Regions from separate parts of the Acetobacterium sp. UBA5834 genome, predicted to be linked through region 2. Evidence: predicted binding sites of a transcription regulator. Region 2 holds the regulator's gene; each other region holds the start of a gene.
What was found. Region 2 encodes HrcA, which represses chaperone genes, less so after heat shock. Its sites were predicted from a motif close to TGTTAGCACTCNNNNNNNNNGAGTGCTAACA; they were not measured.
Positions count from the first base shown of each region.

Region 1: B3F51_RS00990 (Hsp20/alpha crystallin family protein) is a predicted target of HrcA. The motif match lies at 8,333-8,363, and genes of this name have one in related genera.
Region 3: htpG (molecular chaperone HtpG) is a predicted target of HrcA. The motif match lies at 1,263-1,293, and genes of this name have one in related genera.

Region 1 is NZ_DJGY01000007.1:22,719-32,876, reverse strand. It holds gene B3F51_RS01025 (GGDEF domain-containing protein) at 182-1,225, shown strand; gene B3F51_RS01020 (Crp/Fnr family transcriptional regulator) at 1,242-1,904, shown strand; gene B3F51_RS01015 (hypothetical protein) at 2,137-3,522, shown strand; gene B3F51_RS01010 (methyltetrahydrofolate cobalamin methyltransferase) at 3,553-4,359, shown strand; gene B3F51_RS01005 (S41 family peptidase) at 4,638-6,104, shown strand; gene B3F51_RS01000 (sensor domain-containing diguanylate cyclase) at 6,151-7,245, opposite strand; gene B3F51_RS00995 (DJ-1 family glyoxalase III) at 7,678-8,235, shown strand; gene B3F51_RS00990 (Hsp20/alpha crystallin family protein) at 8,387-8,836, shown strand; gene B3F51_RS00985 (Fic family protein) at 8,898-9,953, opposite strand.
Region 2 is NZ_DJGY01000008.1:183-10,340, forward strand. It holds gene B3F51_RS01150 (glutamate-5-semialdehyde dehydrogenase) at 40-1,335, opposite strand; gene B3F51_RS01155 (tyrosine-protein phosphatase) at 1,621-2,733, opposite strand; gene hemW (radical SAM family heme chaperone HemW) at 2,842-4,011, shown strand; gene hrcA (heat-inducible transcriptional repressor HrcA) at 4,160-5,194, shown strand; gene grpE (nucleotide exchange factor GrpE) at 5,203-5,772, shown strand; gene dnaK (molecular chaperone DnaK) at 5,900-7,726, shown strand; gene dnaJ (molecular chaperone DnaJ) at 8,088-9,260, shown strand; gene B3F51_RS01185 (RrF2 family transcriptional regulator) at 9,587-10,021, shown strand; gene B3F51_RS01190 (MOSC domain-containing protein) at 10,070-10,158, shown strand, end outside.
Region 3 is NZ_DJGY01000067.1:148-10,305, forward strand. It holds gene B3F51_RS13465 (LL-diaminopimelate aminotransferase) at 1-1,122, shown strand, start outside; gene htpG (molecular chaperone HtpG) at 1,321-3,216, shown strand; gene B3F51_RS13475 (ABC-F family ATP-binding cassette domain-containing protein) at 3,771-5,303, shown strand; gene B3F51_RS13480 (LuxR C-terminal-related transcriptional regulator) at 5,429-7,906, shown strand; gene B3F51_RS13485 (anaerobic nitric oxide reductase flavorubredoxin) at 8,076-9,263, shown strand; gene asrC (sulfite reductase subunit C) at 9,561-10,158, opposite strand, start outside.

The DNA.
Region 1 (10,158 bases), on a different contig from region 2:
CAGAAATTTTATAAAAGATGGCTAATTAAAATGACTCGGGGTAAGAATATGAAATAACAGCAAATTACAAAAAAACGAGGGCAAAAGTTCAGCTTCATTATTTTCTGGATCCAATATTTGCGTTGACAGATAAACCAGAAACAGATACGATGAAAGATAAAAAACTGAGGATAATAAAAGTATGAATAGTAATCGAAAATTGCTATATAAAGTTGTACAATTGGTCTGTGTCGTTATTTTAGGGATCGTGCTGTTTAATATTTTCCAGCTGGTGGACATTATCCAGGGAACCGGACGGGTGATCAACTATACCGGGATTATCCGTGGCGGCACCCAGCGACTGGTTAAGCTGGAAACCAACGGCATCCCCAAGGATGATCTGATGCTATATCTGGACGGAATTCTCAATGAGCTCCAGACCGGGCAAGGACAGTACGATCTGGATAAACTGGACGACATTCCCTATCTTGAAAAGCTCTCGGAGCTGAATGATTATTGGGATGAGTTGCAGACAGAAATTATGATCTATCGGAGCGATCCGGGCAACAAGGAGAAAGTCGTTCAGATGAGTGAAACCTATTTTAATATGGCCAACGACGTGGTCGGAACGGCAGAATTTTATCTGGAACAAAAAACAAAAGTTCTCACCAGCCTGGAATTGGTGATGGTTATCCTATTGGGCCTGCTGATTGTCATTTCACTCCAACAGGCCATCACCGAAATCCATTTGATAAGAAAAAACAAAGAGCTGGCCACGGCGGCTTATTATGATAAACCAACCGGACTACCCGGTCGGCTGAGCTGTGAAGAGAAGATTTGGACACCGATGGATCGCAAACAGGGCCCCTATTGTATGGTGATGATGGATCTTAATAATCTGAAATGGGTCAATGATACCATCGGTCATAGTGCGGGGGATACTCTGATTAAAGCTTTTGCAGATATTTTAAACCATCTGACCAATGAAAATGTCTTTGTTGGCCGTTATGGCGGCGATGAATTCATAATGATTATCAAAAATCATCGTGAGGAACAAATACAGCAGTTGCTAAAGGAGATCGAACTGGCCACGATCCTGTATAACAAAAAGTCAGAGCAACTGAAAATCCAATACGCCGTTGGTTATGAATATGGCGGTGACTCACTCCCACAGATGCTGGAAAAAGCCGATGAAAAAATGTATTTAAATAAAACTGCAGCTAAAGCTGACACCAATGATTTGTAGATGAAAGGCAGGCACAATGGAGCTGCAATATTATTTTGCCGATGATTTTTCGGCGTTTGAAGATTATTTCGCCGGGATTAAAAAAACGGTTCGACGCTACCTTAAAAACGAGCCGGTTAACGGCTTTGGCGAGCCCCTCGATGAGATGTACTACATTACCTCCGGAACCATGTCGGGCTCCTTTATTCATGAATCCGGGAACGTCAAGACGTCATCGTTTTATGGTAAGGGTTATCTGGCGCCGCTGTATTTTCCGGGCGAGATTGAGATGATGCGGTCTTTTGCCTTTACGGCAGTCACCGATCTGGAAGTGTTTGTCTTTAATCGGATCGGCTTTGAGCGGTATGTTAATTCCAATCCGGATCTGAATATGGCGATGTACCAGGCGTATATTAAATTGGTGTCGCTGAATGGTCAGGAACTGGCCAACCAGTTATTTTCCACCGGCATGGAGAAGATCTGTAATTTTTTTTATATCTATTTAAAAAACACCAATGAGCATGATCAGCGGATTCCCTTTTCCCAGCAGGCGATTGCCGAATTCGTGGGACTCAACCGGGCCAATGTGGCCAAGTATTTAAAGATTCTCCGGGAGGAGCAGATCATTGATACCCGGCGAAACCAGATTTTTATTATAAACATGGAAAAATTGCGACAATTTTGCTCACAAACCATTTAGATAATCTTAAAAATATAAAAGTTTACAAAAAAACCGCCCTTATGTCTTTTGCGAGACAGAAGGGCTGTTTAGATTTTGCTATGATGTCGCTAGAGCTGTAAACCTTTAACGGTCAATCAGGCAAAATTACTTTTGCTTAAAAATAAAAGAAAGTGATTCGTTAACTGCATCCGATGTGGCCGTTTGATGATGCGTCTGGTCATTTTAAAATAAATTTACGTGGAGGAACAAAATGAGTGATGTTTTAGCCTTGCAACAAAAACGCAGTCAACTGTACCGTGATTTCTATACCAATACCATACCCGAGCGGATGCCGATTGGGATTACCCTGCCCCAGCATCTGGTGGCCGAATATGGGGGCCAGAATCTTTTTGATTTTCAGTTTAACTATGGGCTTCTGTCCGATCCGGCCCGCGATCTGTGCAAAAAAATCTATTCGGATTCCTGTCCGGTGGCTCCGGCTAATTTTTTGCTGTCCCGGACGCCGTCGATGTATCAGCTCTATGGTTCCCAGTCCTTTGTGATGGGCAATGGCGGTTTTGTCCAACATCCGGAGGTGGTCGGGATGCTGGATGATGAGTACCCCCAGTTGATTGCAAATACCTTTGACTTTCTGGTCGAAACAGTAATTCCCCGACAGCATAAAAATCTTGATCCTCAGAATCCCCTGATCATGGCAACTGCCATTCAGATGGGCAAGCAGGCGCTTACAAATGACGAAATGGCCTTTCTGCCGACATTTTTTGAACTGATCCAGACTCATGGCTATTATCCCGGCAGTCCGCTTGGCTCCTTTAATTTTACCGAAGCCCCACTGGATTTTATTGCTGATCAGCTGCGCAGTTTTTCCGGCATCAGCATGGATGTCCGCCGACATAAAAGCCAGCTTCAGGAAGCAGCTGACGCCGTGATGCCGTTGCTCTTTCATTGGGGTCTGCCGGGGAATATTAATCCCCAGGGCTCGGTCTTTATACCGCTGCATATGCCGACCTTTATGCGGGAAAAGGATTTTGTGGAAATCTACCTGCCGTCCTATCAAACGATGCTTAAGCAGTTTGCGGCGGTGGGGGCCCGTCCCAATATGTTCTGCGAACACGACTGGAGCCGTTATCTGGATATTCTAGAGTCAGAAATTCCGGCGGGTTGCCAGCTGGCTTTTGAATATGGAGATCCCCAGACCATTAAAGACAAGCTGGGCAAAAAATTCCTGTTGACTGGCTTATTCCCCAGCGCCGCATTAAAGACCGATACCCCGGCCCAGATTGTTGACCGGGCCAAGGCGTTTCTGGATATCATGCTGCCTGGCGGCGGTTATATTTTTGGTTTTGATAAAAACCCACTGACCTTAAAGGAAGTAAACCTCGACACCCTGGCGGCGCTGACCGAATTTATCCGGGATTACGCAACCTATAAAAACCCCGGGGATACTTTTGGTACACCGCTTAACAGTGAAGGTTTTGTTTTTGATGAAAACCAGGTACCAAAGCCGCAGTCACGATACCTGTTTGATTGGGACAGCTTTAAACAAAAATATCCGCTGACCCCGGATTTTGCCCGGGCCAATTTTGAACGGTTTAGCAAGGAAACCTTTGATTTTTACATGAATCTGCTGATATAATGGAGAAAACAGACAAAAAGGAGAAATGCAGTGATTATTATCGGAGAAAAAATTAACGGGAGCATTCCGGTGGTGAAGGCAGCCATCGAAAAACGGGATGCCGCTTTTATCGCTGACCGGGCCATCAAGCAGGCCGAAGCGGGAGCGGATTTTATTGATATATGTGCCAGCACTGCGCCGGAAGAGGAGATCGAAACGCTACAGTGGCTGATAGCGGTGGTGCAGGATGCGGTGGACACGCCGCTGTGTATTGACAGCCCCAATCCCCGGGCCATTGAAGCCGTCTTTAAAGATGCCAACAAACCGGGGATGATCAATTCGATTTCCGAAGAAGGAGACAAGTGCGAGATCCTGTTGCCCTTGCTGGCCGGAAATAGTTGGGAAATGGTTGGCTTAACCTGTGACAACAAGGGAATTCCCTGTGATCTGGAAACCAAGCTGGCAATCACCGGCCGGATAGTGGAAAAGGCTGATAAACTGGGGATCACCCCGGATCGGATTCACATTGATCCCTGTGTGATGGCCCTGTCAACCGATAACAATGCTCTGGTCAACCTGGGTAACGAAATCCGGGCCATCAAGGCGCTCTATCCAACCATCCACGTTACCGGGGCGATCAGTAATATTTCCTTTGGTTTACCGGTACGACCACTGCTGAATAAAACGGCCATGGCCTTTGCCATGGAAGCGGGGATGGATTCGGCGGTGCTGGATCCGACAAATCGGGAAATGATGGGCACCATCTTCGCCACCTATGCCCTGATGGGACAGGATAAGCACTGTCGCAAATACAGCAAAGCCTATCGGGCCGGGATCATCGGGCCGGTGGGGCAATAAATAAACTATACCGGGTCGTGGCGAAGCGCCGCAATCCGGTATTTTTTTAACCCGACGATCAGCAAGCGGATTAAATTTATTGGATAAATGACTTAAAGTGTTATATAATAACCTTAATTTAAACTCGGCGGAAAACCTGTAATCGCAAAATGAGTGAGCTTTATTATCGTAACAGGGCTCGTGGCTCGTCGGTTAAAAAAAGAAACCGTCAAGCGCTGAAATTTTGCTGTTGATGGCAGAAGTCTCGGGGATTTCCGCAAGCTTTGAAAGGAGTTCTTATGCAAACCAGGGAAATAAAAAAACTACTTGCGATTCTTTGTATCGTCATCGTCGTTGCCGGGATTCTTGCCTATTTTGACCGGCCACCGACCCAATCGGAGGCAACCAACGATTTTAGTGACCGCAGCTGGACAGCAGCCTTTGAAGCGCTACACGAAACCCTCGCGCAGGAATATGCCTTCACAGAATGGAAGGGAATTGATTGGGATTCCCTTCATGCCACCTATACACCCCAGATTGCCGCCGCCCAAAGCAGTCAGGATTTTAAAGGCTACTATTTGACGCTGCGGGCTTATCTCAATGAAATACCCGATGGCCATGTCCGGGTCAACAATCTTAAAGAAATTGATGATTTGTTTATTGGTGGCGGCTATGGGCTGGCACTTGCAAACAGCAGTGATCATAACATTGTCATCAGTTGGGTTGATCCTGCGTCGCAGGCCTTTGCAGCCGGGCTGCGGCCGGGGACAGAAGTGGTTTCCTGGAATGGCCAGCCGATCCGGACGGCGCTGGAGCAAACCGAAACGCTGCTTTGTGGAACATCGGCCACCACCGAATATCTGAATCTGAAAAAGCTGGCCTATCTGGTTCGGGCTCCGATTGGCCAGCCGGTTGAAATCGGTTATCTGGGGGCTGATGGGGTAACCCTGGCAAGGCTGGTTGCTTTTGATGATGGGGGCCAGTCGCTTCGCAAAAACTATCCGGATGCAGTGGTTTCCAATAAACTCAGGGATATGTTTGTCGGGGTCGATAACCCGGATCCGGTGCCAACGGCGATGGTGGAAAGCCAAACGGTGGCTGATACGATCACTTATGTAAAAATTCAGGGAGAACTCGATGCTGATCTTCAAGAAACCGGAAAAACGCAGTCAACCCTGGAGCTGCTTCGTGATGCCATTGCTTCTGCGAAACAAAATGGTAGTCAGGGGCTTATTATCGATCTTAGGAATAATATTGGCGGACTGGATCAGATGGCGGCGGATATGCTGGGATTTTTTTATGATCAGCCAGCCTTTTATGAATACCAGAATCTCTATAATCCGGCAACAGGGGCATTTGAAATTCAAGAAAATGAAGACGGCAGTGTTGGTCTGACCATTGCGCCGACCCAACCGCATTATGGGGGAGCGGTGATTGTCTTGATCAATCCCAAGTGCGTCAGTTCCGGAGAAGGGCTGGCGATGGGGCTTCAGAAACTGCCCAATGTCAGAACGCTGGGTTTTTATGGCACCAATGGATCATTTGGCCTGGCTGGCGCTGAAGCCTTGATGCCCGGTTCACTGACGGTCCACTGGCCGTCGGGACAGTCGCTGGACGAACAGAAAAACATTCAGCTGGACAGTCGTAATGGCAACGGCGGAGTTCGCCCGGATCTGCTCATTCCGATGACGGCGGAAAATGCCATCCGGATTGCCAATGGGGAAGATGTCGAGTTGGCCGAGGCCATCCGGCTACTGCAAAACTAAGAAGACTACTTTCGTTCTCAGCGGGTGGTTGTTTGAGAGTCCAGGTCTAGCCCAACTGCACCTGGTTGCGACCGGCCTTCTTGGCGGCGTACATGGCGTCATCGGCCCGGGCAAGCAGGTCAATTAGGGTGCCCCGGCCCTGATAAACCGCCACCCCCAGACTGGCAGTGATGTGGGTCGGATTGGTAAACGGGTGTCTGGCAATCTTTAACCGGATTTTTTCACCAAAAAGCAGGGCTCCGGTGGCATCGGTATCGGGCAGAATAAAAACGAATTCTTCGCCGCCCCAGCGCCCGACCCGATCCGTCTGGCGGATGTTGTCAAGCAGTACCGTCGACAACTCATTGAGGATCAGATCCCCGGCCTGATGGCCAAAACGATCATTGACCCACTTGAAATGATCGACATCCAGAAAGATGACGGCAAAGGTCGAATCCGTGCGGTTGGCCCATTTATACTCATCCTCCAGCAGATCCTCGATCCGGGAACGATTGTAAAGCTGGGTCAGTTTATCAGTTTGCGAAAGCCGGATGATTTCCTCCCGCAGCCGCACCTGCTCGGTGATATCCCGGGATACGCCCAGCAATCCTTTGAGCTGATCCTGATCATCATAAACCCCGGTTAGAACCGTGTCGGTCCAGAAGGCCTGGCCATTTTTGGTATATTGCATCTGTTCAAAACGAACCGAATCAAAGCGTTGGCCCCGGGCAATTGTCTGTCTGACCAGGGCCATGGTGCGTTCCATGACCTTTAAGGTTTCCGGCAAAAAATAGTTGATTTCAAGAAAATGATGGGTGACCTCGTCCACCGTGTAGCCGGTCATCCGCTCCACCGAAGGGCTGATATAGGTAAATTCACCATCGAGGTTGACGGTGCTGATAATGTCGCTGGCGTTTTCAATCAGCAGCCGATGATGTTCTTCACTTTCCTTAAGCTTTTTCTTGAGGGCGATCAACTCATCCAGATCACAGATGTCGCCGGTATCCGTTTTTTGGGCCTCACTAACAAATGCCTGGATGTGTCCAAGCTTCCCAATCAGCAAAAGAAAATCGGGGTCATCGGCGTAACCGGCTGGCAGCGGTGGCTTTTTTCCATCCAGCAGGGCATTGAGATAAGCAATCAGGGCGTGGGTATCTTCCATAATAGTCTCCTTTATCGTCAGGGGAATTGCCAAAATAAAAACGCAGTGGCTGGCATTGATGTCAGTAGCTTTATACCCAATCGCCAGGTGAACATGCAAGGACTGGCACTTAAACTGGGGTTTGGCTTGAAAGGAAATGATAGCACATCCCGATAGAAAAAGCAGAATAAAAATTTGTCGGGCGTTTAAATAGTCGTTGTTATTTAGCCTGCTTGGGACTAGAATAAGATAAACGGATAGGTAATAGTGAAATTAAAAAACATCGAACAATGGTTGCTTTGAGTGCAGTTTCCACAAACGATTTCGTAACGTGTAGGCGAACTGGCGATAGCCTGTCCGCCGTACAGTGTAGAAATTGTTTCGTGCGAAACTGGGCCCAAAGCGCACGGCAGTTTTGCAAATGACTAATTAAGCTCGTAAAGGAGGAGAAGGATGAAGGTAATTGTTTTTTTAGCACCGGGATTTGAGGAAGTGGAGGCCTTAACGGTTGTTGATTATTTGCGCCGCATCAGCTCGCTGACGGTTGAGATGATCAGCATTGCAGATGGGCTGATGGTGACGGGCAGCCATCAGATTGAAGTCAAGGCCGACCGGCATATTGACGAGCTGAGTGACCTTGACAGTTATGAGGCCGTCGTGATTCCCGGCGGAATGCCCGGGGCGGCCAACTTAAGAGATGACCCGCGGGTGATTGGCGTGGTCAGAGCGATGGAAGCGGCCGGGAAAGTAGTCGCCGCCATCTGTGCCGGGCCGATTGTGTTGGCCCAGGCGGGGATCATCACTGGGAAAAAAGTGACCTCCTATCCCGGCTTTGAAGATGCCTTTCCGGATTCTTGCTACCAGCAGGCAGCGGTGGTGCGGGACGGCCGTATCATTACGTCCCGGGGGCCGGGAAAAGCGGTGGACTTTGCCCTGGAACTGGTGACTGTTCTGGCAGGGGCGGAAGCGGCCGAAACCTTGCGTAAAAATATTCTCTATGACCGGAAGTAAAAACCCATCATCGGATTAACTGACCGCCTTAAAAATAACTTAAAAGGCTTTACAGAAGTATTGACAGATAAAAAAAAAGATGGTATAAAATAACCATAGTTAGCACTCGCTAAGTGAGAGTGCTAACAAAATACAATGTAAAGGAGTAGTTATGATGACAGCACTGATTCCGTTTAACAGAAAAAGAAATGATTTGATGAATACCGGTTTTAATGATTTCCAGAATATGCTTGACGACTTTTTTGCAGAAGGTTGGCCGATGCGAAGAAGCTTAGCGGGTGACACCTTTAAAATTGACCTCCAGGACAATGAAAAAGAGTATATTGTTGAGGCCGAGCTCCCCGGCTTCCAGAAAAATGAAATCAGTCTATCCCTGGAAGAGGGTCGACTTCAGATAGCCGTCAAGAAGGAAGAAACAAAAGAAGAAACGGATAAAAACTATGTTCATCGGGAACGAAAATTCACGGCCATGACCCGCAACGTCTTTCTGGCTGACGCCGCCTCGGACGACATCAAAGCCAAGCTGACTGATGGGGTTCTGACCATCACGGTGCCCAAGCAGGCCAAGCCGGAGCTGACCAGACAAATTGAAATTGAATAACGCACCAATAAAAACGCCCTATTTGCAGCAGATAGCCCGCAAATAGGGCGTTTTTATAGTTTTATTTATTAGTATTACGGATATAGGCGGTATTCTTACCAGCCCCAGTTTTAATAATATATCCTTCTTTTAATAAAGATGCCAACGCAACCTCAACTGTTGATGTACTAATATCGGGGCATTTTTCTAAAATTACTCGCTTTGACAGCTTTTGAAGGGTGTCATCAAATAGTTTTCTTATCCGTTCTTGTTTGGTCAGGCTTCGATCCTGAAACAATTCAACACGGGTTGAAAACTCTTTGTAAGCCCTCAAGATGACTTCAAGGTAATACTTAACAAATGTAAAATAGCGGTTTTTTTCTTCCTGCCATCCAATTGAGCTGTCATATAACACCTCATAATAGGTTTCTTTGGTATTTTCGATAATCATTTCAATACTCAAATATTTCCCGACAATATATCCGGAGCGATATAAGATCAGTAAGGTCAGCAATCGGCTCAATCTCCCGTTTCCATCATTGAAAGGGTGGATGCAAAGAAAATCCAGCACAAACATTGGAATTAACAGCAACGGATCATACTTATCAGCGTTCACTGCTTCAATAAAAGTCGTCGTTAAACGATCGACTGCGTCAGGTGTTTCAAATGCAGAAAGCGGTTGAAATCTTACCTTACGTTTTCCACTTACATCGGTTTCAGCAATAATGTTATCTGAATTTTTAAATTTTCCACCACTTGAAGACGGACTGAAGTGATATAAGTCTCGATGTAATTGTAAGATAACATTTGTGTTTGGGGTAATGTGATCGTAGTTTTCGTGAATCAAACTTAACACTTCCCGATAACCGGCAATTTCACGCTCTGATCGGTTTTGTGGCTCAGCCTTTAGTTTTACCAGCGCATCCAAACGTTCATCGGATGTATAAATACCTTCGATTCGGTTTGAAGCACCAGTACTTTGAATCTTTGCAATTTCCAGCATGGACTCAAGGATATCGGGTTTCGCTTCAATGAACAACTCCTGCTTTCCCTTATATTCATGAATTGCCGAGATTAAGTTCATTAACTCATAATGCATTAACTCATCAGGGAGTTTTGTGTAATCAAACTTTCGCATTTTCGATTCCTTTCTGCCTAATCGTTTCTCTTTCTGCACAATATTATCAACTAATTGTGCAGAAGTCAATCCTCTTAGGTAGAATAATCGAAACGAGCATTAACATATTGATTTATAAGTTAGGCACGTGGGCAAGAAACGCCCTATTTGCAGCAGATAGCCCGCAAATAGGGCGTTTTTATTGGTGCGATTCTAACCACTAAAC
Region 2 (10,158 bases):
GCAACGTTTCGTTTGTCATACCGGTTGTTAAATTTGCAGCTAAATCGGACAGTTACTGTCCTTGGCCACATGGGTAAACTGACTCTTGCCGCTGGCATAATCAGCTACGCATTGACCATGACCCAGTAGTTTGTATTTATAACTAAGCAGTCCGTCCAGGCCAACCGGACCCCGGGCATGAAGTTTGCTGGTGCTGATCCCCACCTCGGCGCCGAAGCCGAAACGGAAGCCGTCACTGAAGCGGGTTGAACAGTTCCAAAAAACACCGGCTGAATCCACCAGGGTCATAAAAGTTTGAGCGGTGGTTTCGGTGGTGGTCAGAATCACATCGGTGTGACCGGAACCGTAGGTGTTGATATGGTTAATGGCCGTGTTCAGATCGGGTACAATTTTAATTGACAGGATGTAATCCAGGTATTCGGTTTTCCAGTCGATCTCGGTAGCAGCTTCCACGGCAATGATCGCCTGAGTGGCAGCATCCCCCTTAATATGAACATTTTTGGCCTCCAGTGCCGTTTTAAGTTGCGGCAACAGAGCAGCGGCGATTTTTTCGTTGACAAGCAGCGTTTCCAGGGTATTGCAGGCAGCGACATACTGGGTTTTAGAATCGACAATGATCGCAACGGCCTGGGTAAGATTGGCATCTTTATGAACATAAACATGGCAGATGCCGTCGGCGTGGCCCATGACCGGAATGTTGGAATTGTTCATAATATATTGAACAAAGCTGTTGGAGCCGCGGGGAATAATCAGATCAATGTAGTGATCCAATGCCAGCATGGCAGTGACGTCTTCCCGGGTTTCCAGATTTTGGAGCCAGTCCTTTGGCAGACCCACAGAAGCGGTGGCTTGATTGATAATTTTAGCAAGCAGTCGATTGGTTTCCAGGGCTTCACGGCCGCCTTTTAAGAGTACCGCATTGCCGCTTTTCAGGCAGAGGGTGGAAATCTGAACGAAAGCATCGGGCCGGGATTCGAAGATAACCCCAATGACCCCAATCGGGCAGGTGACCTTATAGAGATCCAGACCTTCATCCAGTTCGGTTGACAGCTTGGTAGCTCCCAGGGGATCGGTCAGCTCCATCAGGCTGTGGATTCCCTGGATCACGTCGTTGATCTTTGCAATATCGAAGGTCAGACGTTTAAGCAGGGGGGCACCCAGGTTTTCTTCCTGAGAGCGTTTCATATCGACTTGATTGGCAGCTGCAAGCGCTTCTTTGTTTTCTTCCAGAGCGTTGGCAATAGCCAACAGACCGGCATTTCGCAGCTGGCCGTCGGTGGCTGCTAACAGGATGCCCGCATCCCGGGCGATTTTTCCGCATTGTTCCATTTGCATTGGCGTTTCCTCCTAAATTTTGGGATTGGGTTTTTCAGGGCGAGGGTCTGACCCCCTTGGTCATCACGGATCACTCCTACAAACTAATGTGTGATAGTCGTATTTTAATAAACTGTAAATATGGATTCGTAGGGGCGGGTTTTACCCGCCGGAGGGACGTTTGTATATTGACCAACGTTCCGGGCGAATGCGATTCGCCCCTACACTATGATGTGTGACATTATATGTGTTAACAGAGTTATTGTTTTCTTCGTAGGGGTGGGTAAGCCACCCCAATGACGGCCTTTATTTTGCCAATAAATTCTCTCGAATCTTTTTAAAATCTTTTTCCCGCAAATCAGTTTTTTCCATTAAATAAGTTTCCACACTGCCGAAGTTGGTGTTGACATAGTTCATCGAAATCTTTAACCACTCGGGCTTGACACCATAAAATTCCCAGAGGTGATAATTTTCAATGCCCAGTTCTTCAGACATAATGTTACCCAGCAGGTTAAAACTCTCGTCAAAGGTCAGATTCGTCAGCGTATAGTCAGACAGGATCACCTCTTCATTAACACCTAAAATACTCAAAATCAGATAGGTCATAAAACCGGTACGATCTTTACCGTTGGTGCAATGATAAAGAATCGGGTATTCCGATGGTTCGGTTAGGTATTTCAGCACTTCGGCAAAGCACTGTGCCCGATCTTCAGTCTGGATTTTGTAAATATGGCGCATAAATGCATCAATTACGCCAGGTTGAGTGAAGTCCTGATGGTCCAGTTCCATATCGGCACTGGAAAAAATTGGTAGCAGATGGTATTCGGTATTTTTGGGCAAGCGATCAGCCTGACGCTTTGATTTGGATTCATTTCTGAAATCAAAGACATGTTTAAGGCGTAGGGCCGAAAAATAGTCGACGTCCTTATCGGAAAGGTGGGCCAGTTCTTCACTACGGATCACTTTTCGCCACTTGATTTTGCGACCATCGATTCCCGTGTAGCCGCCGATATCCCGAATGTTGATGGAATTTTCCAGTTGGATCAGACGTTTACTCAACTGGGTTTCTTCACAAAAAATCAGATTGTTTTCATCTTTGAAATTATATAAGATCCGACCATTGGGGGCAATCAACCCCGGATAGGTGGATTTTTGTGGTTCGGACTCGGAAACAGGAGTAACCTCAGCGGAGGTGGTTTTACTCGGTTTATCAGGATGAGCGGATTCGGTCGTTGACATACTTACTGGAGGCAAATTTTCAGACAGGGGTTCGTTGAGAATCGTTTCTTTAGTGAGTGCTTCAGACCAGGTGGTAGATGGGGGTGACTGTTTTTTCCGGATTCGTTTGCTAACCAGAAAATAAGCGGGGATAGCAGCAGCTGCGCCAGCAATTATGGCAAGGGTGGTCGTTTTTTTCATTGATGATTTCCTTTCTGTGACTTCCATAGGATCTGTTTTTTGATTCATTATATGTTATGATTATAGCATAAACTTAATCAAAAAGTCCTAAAATGTGAGGAGTTAAGTATGAATACGTTAAGTGTTACTGATGGCCCGGGTCTGGGAATTTACTGTCATATTCCGTTTTGTCTCAAAAAATGTGCTTATTGTAATTTTTCGTCATTCTCTCGTCAGAGTGAGGCAGTAATCAGAGATTATTTTGCAGCCTTGCATAAGGAAATTAGAAAATTTATCGAAGAAAATAAAAAATTTGCGTTACCAGCAGTGGATACCATCTATTTTGGTGGGGGAACACCTTCTGCGGTTGATGTCAGACACATTGAAGCAACTCTTTTGCTGTTAAACGAAGTATTTCAGGTAAAGGACGACGCCGAAATCACCATTGAAATCAATCCCGGGACGCTGACTGCCGATAAAGCCAGACGCTACAAAAAGGCGGGGATCAATCGGGCCAGCGTGGGGCTGCAGGCCTGGCAGGATTTTCTGCTAAAAATCCTTGGTCGGGTTCACAGTCAAGCCGATTTTAAAAAAGCGATGGAGCTCTTAAAAGAAGCGGGATTCAATAATTTCAGCGTGGATGTAATGGTGGGCTTGCCAGGACAAAAGATCACCGATGTGATGGAAACCGTACAGGCGGTAATAAATTATGCCCCCACCCACCTTTCCTGTTACAGCCTGATTCTGGAGTCAGGAACACCAATGGCTAACTGGGTAGAGTCAGGTCAGTTGGATCTGCCGGATGAAGATGAAGAACGGGAAATGCACTGGGCCGTGGATGGTTTTCTAAAAGAAGCTGGATTTTTGCATTATGAAATATCCAGCTTTTGCCGACCCGGATATGAGAGTCGACATAATGTAAAATATTGGGAATTGGTGCCTTATCTGGGTTTTGGACTGGGGGCCCATGGTTATTTTAATGGCCAACGTTATGGAAACAGTAATGAACTTAATGAGTATTGCCAATTGCTCAAGGCGGACAAATCACCGGCAATTTTTGAACCGGCGATGACGCCGGAGGAGCAAATGCGTGAGTGGATGTTTTTGGGATTACGCAAACTGAGAGGGATTCGGGAGGATGATTTTTGCGCCCGTTTCGGAGAAAGCTATTTTGTCCCGTTTGGCGATGTTATCCAGTCGTTGATCACCGCCAGATTACTGGTATGGGACGGGACGGTTTTGAAGTTGACATCCAGGGGGCAGGACTTTGGAAATCAGGTATTTATGGCTTTTGTCTAGATGCAATCAGGTCGAAAAAATAACTTAAGAAAACTTTAAAAAGTGAGTAAGCCATTATAGAAACTAGTTGACAAAGTAGGGGTAGGGTGTTATATTTAACTCAGATGTTAGCACTCAATTATTGCGAGTGCTAATAACGAGGTGAATCATGGAACTTAACGCACGTAAAAAGAAAATATTAGAAGTGATCATCCGTGATTACATCAATACCGCCGAGCCGGTTGGCTCCCGGACGCTTTCAAAAAGATGTAATTTGGGTATCAGTCCGGCCACCATTCGAAATGAGATGGCTGATCTTGAAGAACTGGGTTTTCTGGTTCAACCCCATACCTCTTCGGGACGGATTCCAACCCAGCAAGCCTATCGTTATTACGTTGATGAAATTATGGAGATCCAAAAACTTGAGAAGATGATCCGGACAGATATCCATCGCGGCTTTCTGGATCATACCACTGAACTGGGACCGACGATGTCGCATACTGCTCAGGTTTTGTCGCAGCTAACCAACTATACAGCAGTCGTTCTGGCGCCTCGAGTTACAAATTTTAACTGTAAGCATGTTCAAATTGTTTCTTTAATTAAAAACAGGGTACTTATGGTAGTAGTGACCCAGGAGGGGATGGCTAAAAATATTGAGGTAACCCTTTCTCATGAGGTTGATACCATCCTGGCACTGAAGCTTTCCAATGTGATTAATGGATTTCTTAAAAACACCGTCCTCAGTGAGATGAGCTCGGATTTAATCGATCAGATTCAGGAATTGTCCCCAGCGGAAAGTAAATTGATCCATGAGATTATCCCGCATCTAAAAAAAGCCTTGATGGAGGACGCTTCGGAGGTTCACTCCACCGGATTAACCAATCTATTTAATTATCCGGAGTTCAGCGACGTCAATAAAATTAAGCAATTGATCAATATTGTTCAGGAAAAGCAGGTGCTCTCAGAAATGATGGCATCCAAGGATGGCAACCAGGTCATTCGGATAAAAATAGGCAGTGAAAATGACAATGAAAATCTTAAAGACTTCAGCATTATTACTTCTACCTACGAGTTGGATGGCGAAATGATGGGCGCCTTTGGCGTCATCGGACCCACCCGGATGAACTATGATAATGTGTCATCGGTTCTTAACTATATCCGCAATGAGTTAAATTTACATATCTCAAATTTATTAATGAAATAGGTGATTAGATGATAAAAGAAGAGGAAATTAAAACAGAAACCGTAGAAGAAACGGAAGAAGCGCTTTTAGATGAAGCAGAAACAGTAGCCGATGAGGCAGCAGAAGAAACAGCAGAGACATCTCCTGAAGAGGTCCTAAAGGAGATTGTAAAGGAGGATGAGGCCGTCTTGAATCGCCTGATCAGACTTCAGGCTGATTTTGAGAATTTCAAAAAGCGGAGTCAAAAAGAAAAAACAGAAATGTATCAATTTGCATCAGAGAACTTTGCTACCAAGCTGTTGCCGGTAATGGATAATCTGGAGCGGGCGGAAGCCGCCTTAACCGATGCCAGCGAGGAAGCCAAGGGTTATATTGATGGACTGGAAATGGTTTTTAAGCAGCTTAAGGATGTTCTCAAAGAAGAAGGACTGGAAGAAATTATCTGCGAAGGTCCTTTTGATCCCAATCTTCACCATGGCGTTGCTGTTGGTGAGGACGAAGAAAAAGAAGACCAGGAGATCATGGACGTATTCCAGAAGGGGTATAAATTCAAGGGCAAGGTAATCCGGCCAGCCATGGTTAAGGTTTGCAGCAAGTAGCATTGCAGCAGCTAAAAATGAAATTATAATTAGCAATAGAATCATAAAGAATCAAAAATTCGCTGGTCTTATCACCAGAAACGAGTTTTTATTTAAAAAATAGTAAACAATTCAGGAGGAAATAGATATGAGTAAAGAAAAAATTATCGGGATTGACTTAGGAACCACAAACTCTTGTGTAGCCGTATTAGAAGGCGGTGAAGCCGTCGTAATCCCTAATGCCGAAGGAAATAGAACGACCCCATCGGTTGTTGCTTTTGCCAAAGATGGTGAGCGACTGGTGGGACAGGTTGCCAAACGACAGGCAGTTACCAATCCGGATCGCACCATTTCGTCAATTAAACGGGATATGGGCACCGACCGTAAAGTAACCGTCGATGACAAAAGTTATACCCCTCAGGAAATTTCAGCCATGATTCTGCAAAAGCTTAAAGCGGATGCCGAAGCGTATTTGGGTGAAACTGTCAGTAAAGCGGTTATTACCGTACCGGCCTACTTCAGTGATGCCCAAAGACAGGCGACCAAAGATGCCGGACGGATTGCTGGTCTGGAAGTACTGCGAATAATCAATGAACCAACCGCAGCAGCGCTGGCTTATGGTTTGGATAAAGATGCCAATGACAAAATTATGGTCTATGACTTGGGTGGCGGAACATTTGACGTATCCATTCTGGAACTGGGGGATGGCGTTTTCGAAGTAAAAGCAACCAATGGAAACAATCACCTGGGTGGTGATGACTTTGACCAGAAAATCATTGATTGGATGGCTTCTGAATTTAAGAAAAGTCATGGAATTGATCTTAAAAATGATAAAATGGCTCTGCAGCGACTTAAAGAAGCAGCTGAAAAGGCCAAAATTGAATTATCGACGGTTATGAAATCAGACATTAATCTACCCTTTATCACCGCCACGGCAGAGGGTCCACAGCATTTGGAATTATCCCTGACCCGGGCAAAATTTGATGAACTGACTTCAGATCTGGTTAAGAGTACCATTGGACCCGTTGAAAAAGCCATGAAAGACGCCGGCCTTTCTAAAAATGAATTGGATAAGGTAATTCTGGTTGGTGGCTCGACCCGAACCCCATCCGTACAGGATGCCGTTAAAAACATTACCGGTGAAGAAGCCTACAAAGGGATTAACCCGGATGAATGTGTAGCCATCGGAGCAGCGATTCAAGCGGGGGTATTAGCTGGTGAAGTTCATGACGTATTACTGCTTGATGTCACCCCATTATCTCTGGGGATTGAAACATTAGGTGGAGTATTCACCCGGTTGATCGATAGAAACACCACAATTCCAACCAAGAAAAGCCAGACCTTCTCGACGGCAGCAGACAATCAAACGGCTGTCGACATCCATGTTTTACAGGGTGAACGAGAAATGTCCAAGGATAACAAGACATTGGGTCGCTTCCAATTAACCGGGATTCCGGCAGCAAGACGAGGAATTCCACAAATCGAAGTAACCTTTGATATTGATGCCAATGGTATTGTCAATGTGTCGGCTAAAGATATGGGAACCGGTAAATCTCAAAATGTCGTTATCAAATCGACCACCAACATGAGTGATGAAGAAATTGATAAAGCGGTTAAAGAAGCAGAACAACACGCTGAAGAAGATAAAAAAGTAAAAGCGTTGATTGAAGCTAAAAATATTGCCGATTCCACAATCTATCAAACTGAACAGTCTCTGAAAGAAATGGAAGGCAAGGTTTCAGAAGATGATAAGGCCAAGGTTGAAGCCGCCATTGCCGAGCTGAAAACAGCCAGTGAAGGGGATGATGTGGAAGCCATCACAAAGGCAACCGAAGCATTAAATGAATCCTTCTACCCATTAGCTCAAAAAATGTATGAGCAAGCTGCTGCACAACAGGCACCTGACGAACAGGAAACTGCAGATCAGGGTGATGACGATGTTGTGGATGCTGAATATGAGGAAGTTAAAGAGTAAGAATTGCCAGAAACCGGCAAAAACCAGTGGCAGCCAAGGCTGCCACTCTTTTTCGTGGAGGCAATGAGCCAAGCGCAAGCGCGTCTGCAGTTGGCGACTGCCCGTAAACGGCTCAAAATGCGGGTGAGCGTTTTGAAAAGTTTCGTGGAGGCAATTGTAGGGGCGATCTACGATCGCCCGGAGCGTGGATCAAGAAGCTGACGTTTATGCGCGGGCGATCGCGGATCGCCCCTACGGACCATGATTTGCAGATTGTTGAAATAGACGCTCCACGAAAAAAGACTTTTAATCGTTGCTTCAAAAAGGTATAATAAATAGTTGTTTAGTTGGTGTTTAGGATTCAAAAGAGGTGAGAGTATTTATGAGTGAAAAAAGAGATTACTACGAGGTGCTGGGGGTCGGTAAAGACTCCAGTCCGGATGAGATAAAAAAAGCATACCGAAAAAAAGCCATGGAGTTCCATCCGGACAAAAATCCGGGGAATGCTGAAGCTGAAGAAAAATTCAAGGAAGCCAATGAAGCCTATGAAATTCTAAGTGATGCCGATAAGAAAGCCCGCTATGATCAATATGGTCACGCTGGGGTTGATCCCAATGCTGGCTTTGGCGGCGGTGGCGGCGGATTTTCCGGTGGTTTTGGTGGTTTTGAGGATATCTTTGGCGATATTTTCAGCGCCTTTGGCGGCGGCGGTGGTTTTAGCGGCGGCCGTGGTGGTCGACGTTCCAACCGGGGCTCCGACATGAAGATCAGTATTAATCTGTCTTTCCATGAAGCCGTTTTTGGCATCGAAAAGAAAATTAAGATTAAACGTAATGAAGAATGTGGAAGTTGCGGCGGTTCTGGTGCTGAAAAAGGATCGACTTCAAAAACCTGTGACCAATGTGGCGGTTCGGGTCAGGTTTATGTCAGACAGCAGACGCCATTTGGAACAGTTCAACAGGTTCACACTTGTGACAAGTGTCATGGTGAAGGCAAAATCATTGATAAACCGTGTCCCACCTGTCATGGTTCCGGACTTGAATCCAAAGAACGCACCATCAGCATCAAAATTCCCGCTGGTGTCTATGACGGTTCAATTCTGCCACTGCGAGGTCAGGGCAACGCCGGGCCAAACCACGGCAGTGCCGGTGATCTGCTGGTGTATATAAGCGTTCGGGAAGACCCCTTATTTAAACGCAGCGATGACGATGTTTATTATGAACTGCCCATTACCTATGCCCAGGCGGCGTTGGGTGACAGCATTGTGGTACCGACCATTGACAGCAAAATCAAGCTTAAAATACCAGAAGGTACCCAAAACGGTAAGGTATTCCGACTTAAAGGAAAAGGGATACCCAATGTTAACGGCCGGGGTCGGGGGGATCAGTTTATTACTATTAAGGTGGAAGTACCCCGTAAGCTCAATCGTGAACAGCGTCATGCATTAAACGAGTATGCCAAGGTAACCGGAGACGATGCGCATCCGGAAGGGAAACGTTTCTGGTCTCGGGTTGAAGCCGAAGAAAAGGAAAGTCATTCCAAAAAAGATGCCTGATCATTTTCAGGCGACAAGTTCGAAAGCCCTCGCCAAGCATCATTTGATGTGTATAAGACAACACAACAATTGGCGGTACGCCATGCGTATTAATCAAAAGTTAATTTATGCCGGAGAAATCCGGCATTTTTTAGTTGACAAAGAAAAGCTGGAGGCATATAATGAAAACGAAAAACATATAAAACTGATATGAATTGAGTATGCGATATAAAAATGTGAGAAGTAGAATGCGGAAGGAAGAGGATTGAGACCACAAATCACCAGGCTTATGCGGGGATGTTGTCAGTGCTCAATTAAAACCACCGACTATCAGGAGGATACCGATTATGAAAATATCAACTAAAGGGCGTTATGCGTTGCGGCTGATGCTGGATCTGGCGATAAATAACACTGGGGAATATATTCCCATCAAACGGATTGCTGAGCGTCAGGAAATTTCTGAAAAATATCTGGAACAGATTATTACCCAAATTTCCCGGGCGGGGTTTGTCCGGAGCGTCCGGGGTTCTCAGGGCGGCTATCAGCTGGCCAATCCGCCGGAAGACTATACTGTCGGGATGATTTTGCGGCTGATGGAAGGGGAGTTATCTCCGGTTGCCTGCCTGGATGAACCGGGTGGCTGTGACCGGGCGGATCGTTGTGTTACAGTTGATGTCTGGCGGCAAATAAAAGAAGCAGTTGAAAATGTGGTGGACAATATTACCCTGGCAGATCTGGTAAAGTCCTATCATGAAAAGGGCACCTGCGAGTATTTTATTTAAACACGATGAAGTGGCAATAAAAATATATGAAAGAAGCAGGTGAACCAATTGGGAAAGGTTAGCGCTGTTTATCGAAGCGTAAAAAAGGGTGAGCGCAATCGTCTGGATCAACCCGCTCTTTTTATCCCGGGGTTTGG
Region 3 (10,158 bases), on a different contig from region 2:
TTGGGGATTGGTGATGTGACGAAACCGCTACCCGAAGCAGTCATCACCGGCTTACATAGCGCAGTTGACGAAATGGCCAGCGAAAAGACATTTAAGGGCTATGGTCCGGAACAGGGCTATGATTTCCTGCTGGAAAAAATTATCGAGTTTGATTTTAAAGCCCGGGGCGTTGAACTGGCGGTGGACGAAATCTTTGTCAGTGACGGTTCCAAAAGTGACACTGCCAATTTTCAGGAAATCTTCAGTCAGAATACCAGAATTGCCATCACCGATCCGGTATACCCGGTCTATGTCGACAGCAACGTTATGGCTGGTCGAAGTGGCACCTTAGGTGCTGATGGCAAATGGAGCGACATGGTCTACATTCCCTGTACCGCTGAAAATGGCTTTGTTCCCCAATTACCAACCGAAAAGGTGGATCTGATCTATCTTTGTTTTCCCAATAACCCGACTGGCACCACCATTAATAAAACCGAACTGAAAAAGTGGGTGGATTATGCCAAAGCTAACCAGGCCATTATTCTGTATGACGCAGCTTATGAAGCCTATATTCAGGAAGATGATGTCCCTCATAGTATCTATGAGATCGAAGGTGCCAAAGCGGTTGCCATTGAATTCCGTAGTTTCTCCAAAAATGCTGGCTTCACCGGAACCCGTTGCTCCTATGTGGTGGTGCCCAAAGAAGTGATGGGCTACACTGAAGCCGGGGAGCCGGTTGAAATCAATAAACTATGGAACCGTCGCCACTGTACTAAATTCAATGGTGTGCCCTACATCATTCAAAAAGGCGCTGAAGCGGTGTATACCGAAGCCGGTCAAGCGCAGATTAAGGCTCTGGTGGCATACTATATGAATAACGCCAAGCTGATCCGTGAAGGGGTTGCCAGTACTGGCATTGAAGTTTTTGGCGGTGTCAATGCTCCCTATATCTGGCTGAAAACGCCAGAGGGCATGGATTCATGGAGCTTCTTTGACAAACTCCTCACCGAGGTCAACATTGTCGGAACCCCTGGTGTGGGCTTTGGTCCCAGCGGTGAAGGCTATTTCCGACTAACCGCTTTCGGCAGCAAAGAAAACACTGAAGAAGCGATCCGACGTTTCACCACCGAATTTAAATTATAAGATCCTGCTAAACAAAAGATGCCCGGCAACAATGCTTGTCCGGGCATTTTTTATAGGACGGTTACTTGTCTCTGAGCAGTCACTCAGCCTTAAAAAATCATTAAAAGTGTTGACACTTTTCATAAAGTTACTTACAATATTGTTAGCACTCTTTCAGAAAGAGTGCTAACAATATACAAAATGAAGAAGAGGTATGTTATGGAAAAGAAGCAGTTTAAATCTGAATCCAAGCGTCTGATGGATTTGATGATCAATTCAATTTATACTAATAAAGAAATTTTTCTACGGGAATTGATTTCAAATGCATCGGATGCCATCGACAAGGTTTATTACAAAACATTAACCGACAAAGATAAAACCTTTAATAAGGACGACTACTATATCCGGATTCATCCCGACAAGGACAACCGTACTCTGACCATTGAAGACACCGGGATCGGAATGACCGAAGCGGAACTGGACGACAATCTGGGAACCATTGCCAAAAGCGGTTCCAGCGATTTCAAAAGCGAACAGGAAATGGAAGAAGATTTCGACATCATCGGTCAGTTTGGAGTCGGCTTCTATTCGGCCTTTATGGTAGCTGACAAGGTTACCGTGGAAACCAGGGCGGTTGATTCCGAACAGTCCTATATATGGGTTTCAGAAGGGGCTGACGGTTATACCATCGAACCGGGAACCCGCAAAACCCATGGTTCTAAAATTACCCTGCATCTCAAAGAAAATACCGAAGACAACAACTACGATGATTATCTGGAGCCTTACCGAATCCGTCATCTGGTGGAACATTACTCCAATTTTATCCGCTACCCGATTAAAATGGTGGTTGAAAATAGTCGCATTAAAGAAGAAACCAAAGACAGCGATAATCCGGAATACGAAACCTATCTGTCGGATGATGTGCTGAACTCAATGATCCCGATCTGGCGCAAAAATAAAAATGAGCTTACCGATGAAGACTACAACAATTTCTATCATGACAAACGACTGGGCTTTGATGCCCCGTTGGCCCATGTTCACCTCAGTATTGAAGGGGCCATGAGCTACAAGGCGATTCTTTATATTCCCGGTCAGGCGCCTTTTGACTACTACACCCGGGATTATGAAAAAGGTCTGGAGCTTTATTCCAACGGTGTCCTGATTATGGAAAAATGCAGTGAGCTGCTGCCGGATTACTTCAGCTTTGTCAAAGGGGTGGTGGACTCGGAAGATATTTCCCTGAATATTTCTCGGGAAATGCTCCAACAGGATCGTCAGCTGCGACTGATCAGCCGCAAAATCGATTCCCGAATTTCTGAAGAACTCAAAAAAATGCAGGAAAACGATCGGGAAACCTATGAAAAATTCTTTAAAGCCTTTGGTAACCAGATCAAGGTGGGTACCTATGATAAATGGGGTCAGGACAAGGAAAAACTGCAGGACTTCCTGCTCTTCTATTCATCCAAAGAAGGCAAGATGGTGACCCTCAAGGAATACGTGGAGCGGATGCCGGAAGACCAGAAATACATCTATTATGCCACCGGCTCATCGGTCAGCCAGCTGGAAAAACTGCCCCAGGTTTCGATCATCAAAGACAAGGATTATGAGATCCTGTATTTAACCGAAACCATTGATGAGTTTGTCACTCAGACCTTAAGACAATACGGCGAAAAAGAATTCCGTTCCGTATCCAGCCAGAATCTGGGACTGGAGGCACCGGAAGAAGATCAGAAAGACGATGCTGAGCAGACTTCCGAAGTGGATGAAAAGCTGTTGGCAAAAATGAAAGAACTGATCGGTGATGAGGTGGTTAAGGTTAAAACCACCGCTCATTTAAAAGATGACGTGGCCTATCTGTCCACTGAAGGGGATCTGTCCATTGAAATGGAAATGACCTTAAACACCATGCCCCAGGGTGGCGATGTGAAGGCCAAGAAAGTGCTGGAAATCAACAAAAACCATCCGGTTTATGAAAAACTGAAAACTTACTATGAAGCCGACGACGAGCAATTTGCCCTTTACACCGAACTGCTTTACAATCAGGCCCGCCTGATTGCCGGACTGCCACTGGACGATGTGGTGGCCTTTACCAAAAATATCAGCAAGCTGATGTAGATATAATCACAATACTTTCAGAAAACCAGTGTCGTTTAAGATGAATGGCGCTGGTTTTTTCTGCCATTTGACAAGTCCAGGCAATTTTGCTACACTAATAACAGTAACTGAAAGGTATGAGATGATGATTTTAACAATTGAAGCAGCTCTGACAATGGGATTATCGATGAGACATTGTTTAGAGCCTAAAGATAAAGTGTAAAACTTTTATTCTCATCGGTCTAAGCGCTTGATAGGATAGCAGTTTACTAGAGTTTATTGGCAAACTCCCGTACCGACCAATTGTTAATCTGTTGTTTCCTGCAGACTCGGACAGGCTATCGCCGTGTCCGCTCTGATGCAAACAACATGATATAACAATTGTCGGTACTACGTTATTTGTTTGATTATAGGCTATAGCATGCTATACTTTGTTTTACTGCGCCTAAACCGATAGCCATACAAAAAGTTTTAAGGCCATAACGCAATGCTCGTTATGGCCTTTTATAATGACAGAGAGTCAGTATAAGGGTGACTCTCTGTTTTTATTTTGTGAATTTTTAAAGGAGAAAAAAATGGGACTATTGGACGTTATCAATTTATCACATTCGTTTGGTGATAAAATTTTATATCAAGAGGCTTCCTTTGAACTGTTCAAAGGTGAGCACATGGGGATTGTCGGACGCAATGGTACTGGCAAGACCACTTTGTTAAATACCCTAATTGGTGAAATCATTCCCGATGGTGGGGAGATTCGCTGGCAAAAGGGCATTAAGGTCGGATATCTGGATCAGCATGCCCAGATTGATCAGGAGATTACGGTGTTTGACTATCTGAAAACATCGTTTCATGAGCTCTACGAAACCGAAGCCCAGTTGACCAGAATTTATGAAAACATGGCCAGCGACTGCAGTGAAAAAGCCATGAACCGGGCTGCTAATCTGCAGAGCTTGCTGGAAAACTCGGGCTTTTATGAACTGGAGAGCCGTGTGTTAAAAATTGCTGATGGTTTGGGGATTACTGCCCTGGGAATGGACAGCTTTTTGGAAAATCTCAGCGGCGGGCAGCGGGCCAAGGTCATTCTGGCCAAGCTGCTGCTGGAAGAACCCAATGTGCTGCTGCTGGATGAACCCACCAACTTTCTGGACAAGGAGCATGTGACCTGGCTCACCGATTATTTAAAAACCTATGAGGGCACCTTTCTGGTGATTTCTCATGACTTTGATTTTCTGGACAAGATTACCACCTGTGTCTGTGACATTGAATTCTGCACCATTAAAAAATACAGCGGTAATATTTCAAAGTTCATTGAGCTGAAAGGTCTCAGACGGGAAAGTTATATCCGGGAATTTGAGGCCCAGAAAAAGGAGATCAAGAAATTTGAAGACTATATTTCCAAAAACAAAGCCCGGGCTGCCACCGCCAGTATGGCCAAAAGCCGGCAGAAGCAATTGGATAAAATTGATCGGCTGCCACCACCGGAACTGGTGCCCAAACCCAATTTCCGCTTTAACGCATTGCACATTTCGGCCCAACGTTCTTTGAGTGCCAAAGATCTGGAAATTGGCTATGATTATCCGCTGCTATCTAAACTTAATTTTAAAATCGAGTCAGGTCAGAAAACCGTGATTACCGGGTTTAACGGGATTGGCAAATCCACCCTGCTTAAAACCCTGATCAAGCAGATCCCGGCGATTTCCGGCAAATTTAAATTTGCCGACAATATCAAGGTCGCCTATTTTGAACAGGATCTCAACTGGGATAATCCCACCCTGACCCCCATTCAGGTGGTCTCCGATGCTTATCCCAAACTGTCTCAGAGTCAGTTGCGGCGCTATCTGGCCCAGTGTGGTTTAAAGGCCAAAAGTATGCTTCAGAGCGTCGACACCCTTAGCGGTGGGGAACAGGCCAAGGTTAAAATCTGCATCCTGATGCTGACACCGGCCAATTTTTTAATCCTTGATGAGCCGACCAACCACCTCGATGCCGATGCCAAAGAGGTGTTAAGAAAAGAGCTGATCAAATGGACTGGCAGTCTGATTCTGGTCTCCCATGAATCCTCTTTTTATGAGGACTGGGCCGATGCGATCATCAATATAGAAGGTTAATGCCAATAATAAACGATGTCCTCAAAAAAAACTTAACAGATGTAAAAAATCCGGCTATAATAAATTAATCGGTAGTTATGATTTGCCTGATTTAAAATAAAATCACACAATGAAATGAGACATTCGTGAAAATACAATTTTTACAGCGAGAACGCATCAATAAAATATTGGCCAATCTTTTTGATTATCCGTTGACCATCGTCGAAGCGCCCATGGGTTACGGAAAAACAACGGCAGTCCGGAATTTTCTTAAAGCAGCGGGGCTTCAGCCGATCTGGATCACATTTCAGCCGGAGACGGGGTTTATTGATTATTACTGGCACAAATTTGCCACCGCAGTTAGCCGGATCGATCAAGCCAGTGGCGAGACCCTGAAACAGCTGGGCTTTCCGGTGGATGTCCCGCAGATGGATCAGGTAATTTCGGTGCTGTCGGACATGGTTAGTGATGAGAAAATTATTCTGGTGTTGGATGACTATCACTTGACCAATAGCGAACCGCTGAATCGCCTGGTGGCGCAGATTGTTTCGGAGGGGATCGAAAATTTTACTCTGATCCTGATCACCCGCAATACGGTTCATTTAAACAGCGCCGAACTGGTGGCCAAAGGATATTGTCAATTGATCAATCAGGATCTGCTCAAATTCACCGAGGCAGAAGTCCGGGATTATTGCCTGATGATGATGGACACCATTTCTGAAAAAGATGTACAGCAAGTAAACGACTATGCCGGCGGCTGGATAACCCTGACCTATATGCTGCTGCTTGGACTGGAGCAGGGGATTCCAGTGGGCCTGAACATGACCATTGAAGAGCTGATCAATCAAACCATTTTTTCCGGTTATGACAACACCATCCAGGATTTTCTGATTCAACTGTCGGTGATGGACGCCTTTACCGAAGAACAGGCCCGGTTTATTACCAGCGAAGCCAAGGCTGGCGTGATTCTTGGTCATCTGAAAAAGGAAAACTCCTTTATTTATTTTGATGAGATCAATAAAAGCTATCAGATTCATCATGTGCTGCTGGATTTTTTGCGAACCAGACAGCGGTTTTCCCCAGAACAACGACAGATGGTGTATTATCGGTTGGGGGAATGGTATCTGATCCACCAGGAGTTTCCCAAAGCTTATCGTTATTTTTATCAGGCCGGCGCCGATCGGCGCATCCTTGAGCATTTAAATAATCCCGAAAATATCCGCAATGAGTTGGCTGAATTTGATGGCGCCGGGGAGCTGTTTGCCAAAACCCCGATCGCAGTGCTGCATCAATACCCGCTGGCCTATTTGCAGCATATTCTGGTTTCGCTGCTGCGGGGAAATGACGAAACGGCGGCGGTCTGCTGCCAACAGCTGGCCGAATTGGAGCAGTATTTTACCGCTTTGGATGATCACACCCGACCCGATAAAAACCGGATTTTGGCGGAGCTTAATATTGTCCGCAAGTTCACCCTCTTTAATCATGTCGAAGCGTCCACTGCCCGGAATGATCTGATCAATGAGCTGCTAAATGGGGAGCAGTCCTACATTATGCAGCGGGATAATGAGTTTACCTTTGGCTCGCCCCATTTACTTTACAATTATTTCCGGGATCCGGGGGCCTTCGAAAAAACCGCCGCCCTGGTGATCAAGAAATTTCCAGTTTACCCCCGCTATGCCAACGGCAATGGCACCGGTTCAGAACACCTGGCCAGGGCTGAATTTGCTCTTGAAACCGGCAACTGGACCGAGGCGCAAATAAACAGTGACAAGGCGATTTATAAAGCCCGAACCAAAGAGCAGTACAGCATTATCATTTGCGCCAACTTTAATTTAATTCGGCTGGAGATTTTTCAGGGGCATATCAATGACGCCCTGAATCGCTTCCGGGAATTGGAAAAAGAAATTCTGGCCGTCAAAAACCCTATTTTCAACACCACACTGGATATTTGTAAGGGTTATATTTATGCCTGCCTGGATCAGGTGGAAAAAATTCCCTTTTGGCTCCAGATCGGCAATATGACAACGGCGGATCTGTTTTATCAGGGGGTGGCCTTTAATTATCTGGTTTATGGCAAGGCGGTTGTGGCCTCCCGGAATTTTGTCAAGCTTGAGGTACTGGTTGAAAGCTTTGGGGAGTATTTTTCGATCTATCATAACCAGTTGGGCTTTATTCATAACGGCATTTTTGACGCCATTGCCAAATACCATCTTAACGGCCTGGGAGCTGGGCAAAAAGTCCTTAACCGGGTGCTCACCGAAGCACAGCCGGACGGGATTGTCATGCCTTTTGTGGAGAATGCACCGCAGCTTTTGCCAATGCTCAAAGCGTCGGCGGCCGAGCACCCGGAGGACCCATATCGCCACAAACTGGTGTCACTGAGTGAAAGCTATTGTCAGAGTCTGAAAAATGGCGAATTGTTCCGGGTAACGCTGACCCAACGGGAACACGAAGTGTTACTGCTGACCGCCAGGGGGTTAAAGCGTGAAGAAATCGCCAATCGGCTTTTTATTGCTCCGGGCACGGTAAAAACCCATCTCCAGAATGTCTATAAAAAACTCGAAGTAAATGGTAAAAGTGCTGCCATCAAAACTGCAGTCAAAAATGGCTTGCTAAGCATTTGAAATAATTTAAAACACCGGTATTACAGTGATTGGTTGTAATATCGGTGTTTTTTTATCCACAGGTTGGGTAAAACAACCGATTATTTATAAGAATTCCGGGTAGATATCATTAAAGGATATTTTTAAGCGTAAGGTTTTGTGAATTTAGTAGTGTATGAGAGGGAAAATGATGAAAAAATTAATCAAAAACAATGTTAGCTGGGTTGGTAAAGTGGATTGGGAACTGCAGCAGTTTCATGGCAATGAATTTTCAACAAATCATGGCTCCACCTACAATTCCTATTTGATTCAAGAAGAAAAAACGGTATTAATTGACACGGTGTGGATGCCCTATGCCAAAGAGTTTGTTGAAAATCTCGCCCAGGTCATTGACTTGAGTGAGATCGACTATATTGTGGCCAACCATGGGGAAGTTGACCACAGCGGGGCCTTACCAGCACTGATGGAGAAAATTCCCGATGTACCGATTTACTGTACCGAAAACGCAGTTAAATCGTTAAAGGGTCAGTATCATCAGGACTGGAACTTCCAGGTGGTTAAAACCGGGGACAAGCTGGATCTGGGTAATGGCAAAGAACTGATTTTTGTGGAAATGAAGATGCTCCACTGGCCGGACAGTATGGCTACCTATATGACAGGGGACAATATACTATTCAGTAATGACGCCTTTGGCCAGCATTATGCCACCGAAAGATTGTATAATAACCTGGTTGATCAATGTGACTTGTACAAAGAAGCGATGAAATATTATGCCAATATTCTCACCCCGTTCAGTGCCATCCTGCGGAAAAAACTGGACGAAATTATTGCCTTCAATCTGACCATTGATATCATTGCCACCAGCCATGGCGTGATCTGGAACGACAACCCGATGCAGATCGTTGAGAAATATGCCCAGTGGGCCGGAGATTATCAGGAAAATCAGATTACCATTATCTACGACACGATGTGGAACGGCACCAAAACCCTGGCTGAAAAAATAGCTGAGGGCATCGGTCTGACCGACCCGGATGTCGAAGTGAAGGTCTTCAACCTGGCCAAAAGCGATGAGAATGATCTGATCACCGAGGTCTTTAAATCAAAAACGGTGTTGATTGGCTCACCGACCATCGGCGGCAGTATTCTTCATTCCATTGCTGGTTTTGTTCACCTGATGAAAGAGCTGAAGTTTAAAAATAAAAAAGCCGCCGCCTTTGGCTGTTACGGCTGGAGTGGTGAGTCTACCAAGGTATTAAATGAATGGCTGACTGGTGCCGGCTTTGAAATCATCAACGAGGGTATCCGCAATCAGTGGAACCCGGACACCGCCCAACAGGAACTGGCCATTGACTTTGGCAAACAAATCGCCAAAGCTTAGAAATGGATTTGTGAATAATAAGAACATAATATAAAAAACGACTTAATCGTGAGACAAAGTCGTTTTAGGTTACGGCAACTACCGTACCGACCAATTGTTAATCTGTTGTATGCGCACAATTCGTACAGTTGCAAATAAAAATTCGGCTGAACATCGGCGTTTCGTTGCAACTGTTCGCCTTGAGGCACACAACATGATATAACAATTGTCGGTACTGGGTTAGTTTTCAAGAATTAATGAGAATAGAAAAAAACGACTTAATCGTGACTAGGTCGTTTTTTGTTCGATCATTAAAAATCAGACATAGTGTATGCCGCTCCAGTAAACGGGGTTTTTGACGATGGTGCGGGAATCCAGTTCCACGCCATCCATGGCCCATTTTTTAAATTCTTCAAAACCGGTGCGGTCAATGATGTAGCCGATGTGTTCTTTGCCGCCAGGAGCATCCCGGTCGATGTAATTGGTCACAAAACCGTAGGTGTTTTTGACGATTTTGATAATCGCATCTTCGGTGGCCCAGACCAGGAAGTCTTCAGCCAGCCGGGGATTCCGTTTGCCGGTACGACCCATGATCACCAGTCGGTAGTAGGTTTCCGGGCTGCGGGTCCAGGCCCGGGTGGGGCAGTTGATGACACATTCGCCGCAGCCCACACATTTTTCAGTGTTGCGGACAATCCGGTAGTTTTCCACCGACAAAGCATCCACCGATTTTTTCTTGCAGGCCTTGACGCAGGCCTGACAGCCCATACAACGTTCTTTTTCATATTGGGGTTCAGTCATACCGATGATCCCAAAATCATGCATCCGGATTTTGATGCAGTCATTGGCACAGCCGGTGAAGGCCACCTTGAAATGCAGATCGTTGGGGAAGATTTCCTTCTCCATCCGCTTGGCA